One region of the Butyrivibrio sp. AE3003 genome, then DNA from elsewhere that is predicted to be linked to it. Evidence: riboswitches for the same ligand, from Rfam matches in the RefSeq annotation. Region 1 holds a riboswitch; each other region holds the start of a gene.
The links. A riboswitch is a leader RNA that binds a small molecule or an ion and turns the genes downstream of it on or off. The one in region 1 is predicted to bind cyclic di-GMP.
Positions count from the first base shown of each region.

Region 2: linked by a shared signal. The riboswitch ahead of CD00_RS18935 (VanW family protein) and the one ahead of CD00_RS0111330 (hypothetical protein) in region 1 are both predicted to bind cyclic di-GMP.
Region 3: linked by a shared signal. The riboswitch ahead of CD00_RS0113885 (hypothetical protein) and the one ahead of CD00_RS0111330 (hypothetical protein) in region 1 are both predicted to bind cyclic di-GMP.
Region 4: linked by a shared signal. The riboswitch ahead of CD00_RS0102480 (hypothetical protein) and the one ahead of CD00_RS0111330 (hypothetical protein) in region 1 are both predicted to bind cyclic di-GMP.

Region 1 covers NZ_JMLX01000001.1:2,349,332-2,351,536, reverse strand. Annotated here, with positions in the region: gene CD00_RS0111345 (flavodoxin domain-containing protein) at 1-339, shown strand, start outside; gene CD00_RS0111340 (hypothetical protein) at 383-667, opposite strand; cyclic di-GMP riboswitch class I at 859-934, shown strand; gene CD00_RS0111330 (hypothetical protein) at 1,189-1,431, shown strand; gene CD00_RS18170 (helix-turn-helix domain-containing protein) at 1,705-2,079, shown strand; gene CD00_RS0111320 (sigma-70 family RNA polymerase sigma factor) at 2,191-2,205, shown strand, end outside.
Region 2 covers NZ_JMLX01000001.1:119,340-121,544, forward strand. Annotated here, with positions in the region: gene CD00_RS0100525 (hypothetical protein) at 1-139, shown strand, start outside; gene CD00_RS0100530 (hypothetical protein) at 143-949, shown strand; cyclic di-GMP riboswitch class I at 1,067-1,140, shown strand; gene CD00_RS18935 (VanW family protein) at 1,215-2,030, shown strand; gene CD00_RS0100540 (ABC transporter ATP-binding protein) at 2,205-2,205, shown strand, end outside.
Region 3 covers NZ_JMLX01000001.1:2,889,821-2,892,025, reverse strand. Annotated here, with positions in the region: gene CD00_RS0113890 (serine/threonine protein kinase) at 1-132, opposite strand, end outside; gene CD00_RS0113885 (hypothetical protein) at 125-1,429, opposite strand; cyclic di-GMP riboswitch class I at 1,553-1,636, opposite strand; gene CD00_RS0113880 (sensor histidine kinase) at 1,745-2,205, opposite strand, start outside.
Region 4 covers NZ_JMLX01000001.1:505,344-507,548, forward strand. Annotated here, with positions in the region: gene CD00_RS0102470 (SseB family protein) at 1-286, shown strand, start outside; gene CD00_RS0102475 (hypothetical protein) at 366-692, opposite strand; cyclic di-GMP riboswitch class I at 901-987, shown strand; gene CD00_RS0102480 (hypothetical protein) at 1,056-1,721, shown strand; gene CD00_RS0102485 (co-chaperone GroES) at 1,921-2,205, shown strand.

The sequences.
Region 1 (2,205 bases):
ACACAGAAACGGGAAGCAGATCTTCACGGATATGATAGGATTGGTTTTGCATCCGGGATTTATTACAGCAAATTCGCTGAGCAGATTTTGAACTTTGCTAAGATCAATTTGCCTCCGCAGAAAGATGTCTTTTACATAGCTACAGCAGGGAATCCTCTGAAAAGGTATTTTGACAGTATAGCAGAGATTGGTAAGGATAAGCAGTGTAATGAGCTTGGCAGATTTCAGTGTAAAGGATTTGATACATTTGGACCGTTTAAGCTCGTTGGTGGTATTCAGAAAGGGCATCCCACAGAGGATGAAATTGCAGACGCGGTGGAGTTCTATAAAGGTTTGTAAAAGAATGGTGTGAGTATGGCAGGTTTGGTTCTGGAAGGTTGTTTCATATCGCAATCCTCCACTTACTGTTATGTGTTTCAAAATATAATCGTACTTTCCGCTTGTAATCAAGCACGACAACAACACATTCAAAAACAAATGTGGAGTAAGAAACATAGAGACCGTCCGGAGTAGTATAAGGCCCCGGATGGGTAATGGTTCTATAACCTTTTATCGTATAATTTTCATATTGACCGTCTTCGTTCATAATGCGAAAACGAAGAGGAATGACTTCTCCGTTTGCCTTGTGCTGGCAGATAACGTCTACATTATCAATAACTCTACTCATAAAAATAACCTCAATGAAAAAAGAACTGATGTTCGTGTATATAATACACCTTTAAAATATATGTTTCAATAAATTGTGCTCGCTTTATTTCGCTAAATTGGTAAAATAAACTGCTTTATTTTGTAGGATTTGCCGTATCTTTTTAGGGGCGTCTCGGTTAAAATAAAAGAGTAAAAAATGTTCGAACAGAACAATACCAAGGGTAAAGCTGGAGCAATCCGGTGGCACAAAGCTATAGGGACTCACAAGAGTCAGCCAGTTGCGAGTATGGAGGGAGCTGGTGACAGCTTCTTTTTTTTCGAACCTTTAAAACTCTAATCGAAAGGAGAAGATTATTTTTACGTTGTTTTAGTAAAATAGATTAGGGATGATCGCACAATAGTTCTTTATTACTTTCATACATCTGACTATGTAGGGATAGTGCTTGCGTAGGATGGACATACAGATTAAGACCGGTAGTCAATTGGTTATTGTATGCAATATGTTCCTTAATCTGTGGAAAGAGTATGGGGTAGAAGGTTATGAAAACTAAAATACCGGAAACAGGCGAACTGTGGGTGAATTGCCCAGTATGCGGAAATAAGATCATGCGAGCGGAATTCGCGTCATGTGTTGAAAAGTGTGATGTCTGCGGATCGGTGCTCAGGATTTGTGCGACCAAAAGGTTTGTTACTACTATTGTTAAAGATGAGAATGAAGCGCTGATAGAGATACTCCATAGGTATCATAAAGAGCTGTTAGGGCTTGCGATAGAAGCATATTAGTAGTTTTATATTTACAATTTCATATAGATGAGATAATTGATGGACTAGTGCAGTGCCATAGAGCGAGGAACAGCATCATTTATCAAAAGTATTGCCAAGAGCTTAAAGAGTCGTGCGTGGCACGTAACATCGAAGGAGCCTGCAAAACGGAAATATACCGAAAGGTTTTGACCTTAGGTCTATTGTGTTTTGCAGGCTCTATTTTTGTTTCTTGATATATCTGCTCTTGGCTAAGTATGTTTCCGTTTTGGGACTCCGGAACGGAGGGGAGATATGGGTAATGAGAGCAAAAGATTTGATGTGATGACACTTGGGGAGCGAATCAGATTTATCAGGAAGCAGAGAGGAATCAGTCAGGAAACGTTGGCTTCGCTTGTATTTACCAAGAAGCAGACAATTTCTTTATATGAACAGGATAGGCTTGAACTTAAGGTATCAATGCTTAAGAGGGTTGCCGTGGCTTTGGAGGTTCCGACATCAATATTTATCGATGAAGAAGAGTGTGGATGTATAAAGGATGTTTTCGAAGAGAAGGAGATGATGAACACTTTTAAGAATCTGGGACCTGAGCTTAAGAGAGTTGCTTTGGAGCAGTTGAGGGCGCTCGGAACTTTGAAAAGTCAATTCTGCGTTGACGCTGAGTCATAATCTTGGGACTCGTTGCATGCCATAGAAGCCCATAGAATGTAATTGTAGATAGAAATAACCGGTAACTATTTCTTGAATACAGCTGTTTCCTCTTTAGTTGGAGGATTTACAATGGCAAGTTTGGTA
Region 2 (2,205 bases), 2.2 Mb from region 1:
TAGCGTAGGTGTGGTTTGGGCGGCAAATTCTCTCATGGAGATGGCAATCGGAAAAGATATAGCAGAACTTGCTTCTGATGCATTGTGTGATGCTCCAAAAGCAGTGGTAAGTTTTACATCAGAAGTATTTGGGGGTTAAGTTATGTATATAGTAACGATAGCAACAATAATAGCATTGGAACTTCTAATAGCTACATTTGCTTTTATACTTAGAGTTATTCCGTTAAAGAATTACCATAAAAATATTGCCAAAGTACAGATTGCCTTACTGGGAATAGCTTCTTTACTGGGAGCGTTTGTTTGTATATATATAATGACTACTTCTAATCCATCAATGTTTGATGAGAGCAGGTGGGATATAGAGCTTGCAGGAACATTCTTTTTTTTATATTTTATATTGTTTGCGGGATCTGTATATCGATATTTCTCAGAAAAAAATATAAGGAATAATAAAGAAAAGATTTTTGAACTAAAAGCCACAGAATACAAGATAATAAAATATACGGATTTAATGCTGGGAAATTATGCTTTTATGCCGAATGTAAAATCTTATTGCGAATTTGAAGGAGGCAGAATTTTATTTACACAAAATATGCCTGCAAAGGAAAAAGATTGTGCATTTACATGTATAAGAATAAAAAAAGGGATATATGAATGTGTTTCATATGAGCTTTTATCCGGCGAAAAAGAAGGTAACTCTTTCGAAATTATTAAAAGGATACTTTTTTTTGTTGCTGCGATCGAAGCATGCTTGTTTGTAATATATATATCTCAATTATCAATTGTTGATATAAATATTGTTGGTCGATTGGCTGGTGGGATAGGTTTGATTCTATTTGGAGCTGCTACACTTGGATTGCTAAGAGGGGCGAGGGGAATATTATCAATGTTATTGCGGTTGCTTTCATATGCTTTAATTTTGACAGGTATAATTAATCTTTTTATGTAAAGTGCGTTGAGTGAAATATAGCTGAAGTGAAATTGCAGAATGATAAATTTCATTATGGACTTTAATCGGACCTTACGGTATAATTACTCTGTTTTAATAAAAAAAGAACTATATATAGATAATTATTGGCAAAATTAGAGAAATCTAATGACGCAAAGCTATAGGGTCCGAAAGGACAGCCAGTTGCAATTGATCTGATAGCGATGCGTAAGTATCGCTATTTTTTATTTGGAAAAATCTAGAAAAAAGGAATTACGTGCAAGCAATGAGAAAGAAAAGTATTACTATGGCAATCGCAGTGCCGGTGCTGTGCGCAACAATCATCGGATATGGAGATAATTCATCATCACCTGAAGAAGTTTTTGTACATATGGAAGAAACATTTGCTCCGGGAGATCAGGAAGGAATTACCGAAACAGTTGAAGCTGGCGCAGAAGTGGTGAATCCTGTTGAAGATAATGCAGTTACAGAGGAAGTTGTAAGCGAAGCACCTGTTGCTGAAGCTCCGGCTCCGGCGCCTGAAAATATAGCTTGGGCAAGCATCGGTCATGAAGATATCATGCTGTATCCCGCTAATGAGGATGCAAATAACGTAAATGCGAGAGTCGCATGCGGATATATAAACGGATATATTGTAAAACCGGGAGAGACATTCTCATACGCAAGCACGATCGGAAGGGGAACACCACCTGAAAAAGGATATGTTATAGCACATGTTGTCGGAGGATATGATTACGGCGGAGGCGTATGTAAGATAAGCAGCGCTCTTTACCACGCAGCAATGAATGCCGGTTGCAAGATTGTTGAAAGACACAATCATTCAAAACCTGTTGACTACTATAAGCAGGGAGATGATGCAGCTATTGCATACAAAACCAGAAAAGACTTCAGGTTCAGGAATATATTTGACCATGATGTTATGATACAGGCAGCTTACGATGAAACCGGATATCATCTTGATATCCTTGCACCGCAGCCTGCAGGAATGCCTGTCGCACCTGCTCCTCAACCTGAAGGAACACCGGTTGTTCTTGCACCACAGCCTGAAGGAACACCGAATACTCCTGATCCTCAGCTTTAAAAAATTGATTTACGATTAAAAATAGAAAGCACCTCTTTCTTGGATGATGGTTCTAAACCAGATCCGGTGATGAAAGAAGGTGCTTTTTTAATCTTAAATAACTATAAAATCAATTGAACACAATTTTTTTTAGTTATATAATACTTGATTGAAGATTACAACAGGAGAGAGACTA
Region 3 (2,205 bases), 540 kb from region 1:
AACCTTCAAGATAACTCTTCTATTAAGATCATTATCTATGGCTATATACACGCTTGTTCCGGCTTCCTCGTTTGTATGTACTGTCTGCTCGATTCGAAAGCTTTTTGCGTTTGCAAACTCAATCTTATTCATTATCCATTTCCTCTAAAAGAATCCTGTCAAATTCTCTCATGCCCGGTATCTGTGAAAGCGAGGCAGCTCTTACTATTCCTTCTATCTCATCAACAAAGTCGTCAGAGTAGTAATCATACAAAACAGAACAATCCACCGCACCGCCTTTTTCAATTGATGTATCAAGGCATGCTAACAAAACCATTACAAGTGAATATACATCCCCAGCTTCCCATTCTTTGTTATCGTGTTCTGATTCAAGAAGCATTCTCGGATGCGTATATACATTATTCTTTTGTCTCTGCGCAACCCACGCTCCGACTGTCTCCATGCTCTTTTCTTTATAATCAATTTTTGCTGTTTCAAAGCATCCAATCTTCGCTTCATATCCGTCTTCAAAAGAAGATACAAAAATACATGTGGGTCTTATATCCCTGTGATGAATATTTATTTTAGAAGAAGCCAGCCTGCTCAGTCCATTTGCAACCTGCTCTATGATATCCAGAAGTTCATACGGTTTAATTTCTTTTGCAATCTCATCGAGTGTCTTAGTATTTTCACGTATGTTATATACTAGATATTTAAGATTGCAATACGCGCTTGTTCTTAACTCTTCACCCGCAATAATATTGTTCGAGCCCCTCATATTCTTAAAGAACTGCTGAGCTTCCATATCCCTGTCACTAAATGCTGTTTTTTCATCAGTGTTTAAAAAGGGTCTTACATATACATATGTAGAAATATTATTGTTATTCTTTCTGGCAATATATTTGAAATTGCCCTCTATAGATTCGTAGGGCTTTTTCGGAATCTTTTTTATAACTTCATATTCCCCAAACGGAAGCATATCCGCTTCCATTGGTTTCATTCGCTTTTTATCAATTTTGAACAAGCTTGCAACAGACTTATAAAACAGCATTGTAAGCTTACAAGCCATTGTCACGTCTGCATGTTTACCCTTTATTTCATATTTTCTTATGCCGGATACTTCCTTTGAAATATGTACAATTTCATTTGCCTGATTCTTGAGCTGATAAAATGAATTTATATTACATTCACCATACCAAAGCCCTCTTATACCTTTACTTTTCCCCATTATTCCTGACAACGAATCCGGAAGATCCGTAAATCCCGCATCAAGACAAAGACCGGAAAACAAGACTTCAAGTGCCTGTCTGATATTTATAATGCATGAGTCCGGATCCATGCGCGCATTTGACTCAACTGCACAACATATACTGTGAAGCTCTTTCCACGCACCAAATTCCTGAGTCTTATTATTGGGCATTCTCACCTTGATCAAAAAATCAAAAAACATCAGCTTATTTCCTCCACCACGTACTGAAATTTTCCGGTAAAAAAGAAATAGCATTACAGGGGCCACCTATAATGCTCTATTTTTAAGGTACAAAAAAAAGCGATACTTCCGCATCGCTACCAAAAAAGCAACTGGCTACCTACCCTGTTCAACATAGGCCCTATAGCTTTGCGTCACTAGATCACTCTAGTTTTGCCACCGAAATACTATCACATAAATACACAATATGCAAGTAATTGTTCATAATTTTCTGATTGTTTTGAAATTTAACTACAATTTAATTTTCGTCAAAATATTAACGCACATCGGCAATTTTTAGACTTTTTGACGATGTGCGTTATTTATATATAAAACAATATTTACAGTGAAATTTTTCCCATCATCACATATCTCGAAAGTCCCCTCATAACTTTCAACAGCTGACTTAACTATACCCAATCCAAGTCCATGCAAAAATTCATCTTTATCACATGTATCATCTTTCTTTGTGTACGGATTTGAAACTTGTACAATCAGAGCATTCGCGCTATAGAACATAAAACAGCTTAATATCTTATCCCCTGAATCAAGGCTCTTCAAAGCATTGATTGAATTATCAAAAAGATTTCCAAATATTTTTATGCAATCATGATATGAGATTGGTAAACCGGCCGGGATATTTATATCTTTCTTGACTGTAATTCCGTTTTGTTCGGCTGCAGAAAATTTAATGTTCAGAACTGTATCAATAGCTTCATTCCCGGTGTTAACAAAACTATTTATAGCAGATTGTTCAT
Region 4 (2,205 bases), 1.8 Mb from region 1:
CAAAAGAATTGATGCAAAGGGTTCGGTGAAAAAGGGGACAAAGATTTCCATTCCCTGCCTTTCCAAAGGAAGCGGAAAGAATGAAACTAACGCAACTCCGGTATTTACCGACTGGGATGAATTTAATAAGGTTTATTCCCAGGAAGAGTGGGGCGGCTGGATCTGGAAAGCATCGGATCTTATGGGCGCGCCTGAAGATATGATTGTTGTTAATTCGGGATCGCTTGGCTTTGAGATGTCCAAGGGCATGATCAGAAAAATGCTCGGACGAAAGAAACTTATGTAAATATTTTAGGTATATAAAACCTCCTGTCATTAGAAGTTGGCAGGAGGTATTATTATGAGCTTTTTTGATGTTTTGACATTCAATTTTGGGAATGCTTTGTATCCGGACTTTCATCTTCGGTATCATTCGTAAGAAGCGTGTTTTTCATATATGAATAGTTGATGAGCCTCTCGGCATACTGCTCCGCGATATTATATGCAAAAGATATCTTTCGGATATTTGAATCAATATCGTGCATTGTTATGTTGATCTTGGCTGCCATCATGCGTACGTAGCTTTTGTTGGCGGGATCAAGCTCCATTTTTTCGAACTTTGTCAGGAGTTCGTTGATCTCTTTTCTGCAGCTCTCAAGTTCTTTTTTATGCGATGTAAGTTCATCATTGATGAATATTATTTTAGTTTCCATAGCATTTTCCAATCTTAGAGACGAAGTTTCTCTACATTTTTGTAAAATATATGTTAATAAAATGATTATAAATAATTTTTTCGAATGATGCAAGAGTTTGTGCCATAAAAGTGGATTATAAGGCTGGAATATTTGCAAATAAAGGAGAATGCCTGACATGGAGTGGCTGAGATTGATAATATTTTACAGTTATGTTAAAATTAACATATATAAAACAGGGCAAACATATAGCAATGTATGGGCGCAAAGTCGTAAATCTTTTATATTTATATAAAGAGATGGTTTGACTGCAAAATAGCGGGTTGATCTGCTGTTTGTGCGGTCTTTTTTGTTAGTTGGGGTTTTTGAAAGGGAGTTGGTTGTATGAAAAAAAGAATTTTGACATGTTTAATGGCAACAGTGCTGATGTTCGCACTTTCCGGATGTGATGAGCTACCTGAAATAGAGGGACTGCCCGAAATCGAGGGATTACCGGATATAGAGGAAGTATCCGATATAGGTGAATTTGTTGAGTCTTTTATCAATGATGAAAAGGACATTGACATAGAAGGGTTATTTAGTGAAAGCAGCTCGGAAGAATCATCCGATGGAGCTTCGGGAGAAGAATCGGCTACGGAAGCAACTTCCGAGGAACCTGAGCTTCCTGCCGGTTCTTTTGAATACAACGGAAAAGTTGCTTCAATAAATGATGATATTGAAACGATACTGAGCGTTATCAGTACGGAAGATAATCAGACGGGCGATAATTCCGGAAATATCTATTATATTGATACCGATAGAATGATTCTTTTCACTGAAGAGGTCGATGGGGTTAAAAAGCCTGCACAGCTTACGGTTCATGATGAGAACTTAAAGACTTCCAAAGGCATTTCCGTCGGAAGTACGGAAGAAGAATTAAGAGCCGCTTACGGAGAGCCTTCAAGTGAAGCTGATGAGGGAAGCCATATCATGAATTATGATTTCAAGGACTGCGGAATCACGTTTGCAGTGGATGATAAGATTGTTGCGATTACGTATTTTAAGCCATAAAAAAGTATATGATGCAAAAGAGAGAAAAAAAGAGAATATGAAAGAAAAAACGCGAATATAATAAATATGGTATTATATTCGCGTTTGCACATATAAAGCGAAGTCACTAATATATGTTCTTAGAGGTTAGCACTCAACTTAAAAGAGTGCTAACAATTAAAAAGATTATTCAAACCATCATATAAAGGAGGCATTTGTAATGAAATTACAACCACTTGCAGACAGAGTTGTATTAAAGCAGCTTGAAGCAGAAGAGACAACAAAATCAGGAATCGTACTTCCCGGAGCAGAGAAGGAGAAGCCTCAGCAGGCAGAAGTTATCGCTGTCGGACCCGGTGGAGTAGTTGACGGTAAAGAAGTTACTATGCAGGTTAAGAAGGGTGACAATGTTATCTATTCAAAATATGCCGGAACAGAAGTAAAGCTTGATGATGTAACATATATTATTGTTAAGCAGAACGATATACTTGCTATCATTAAATAA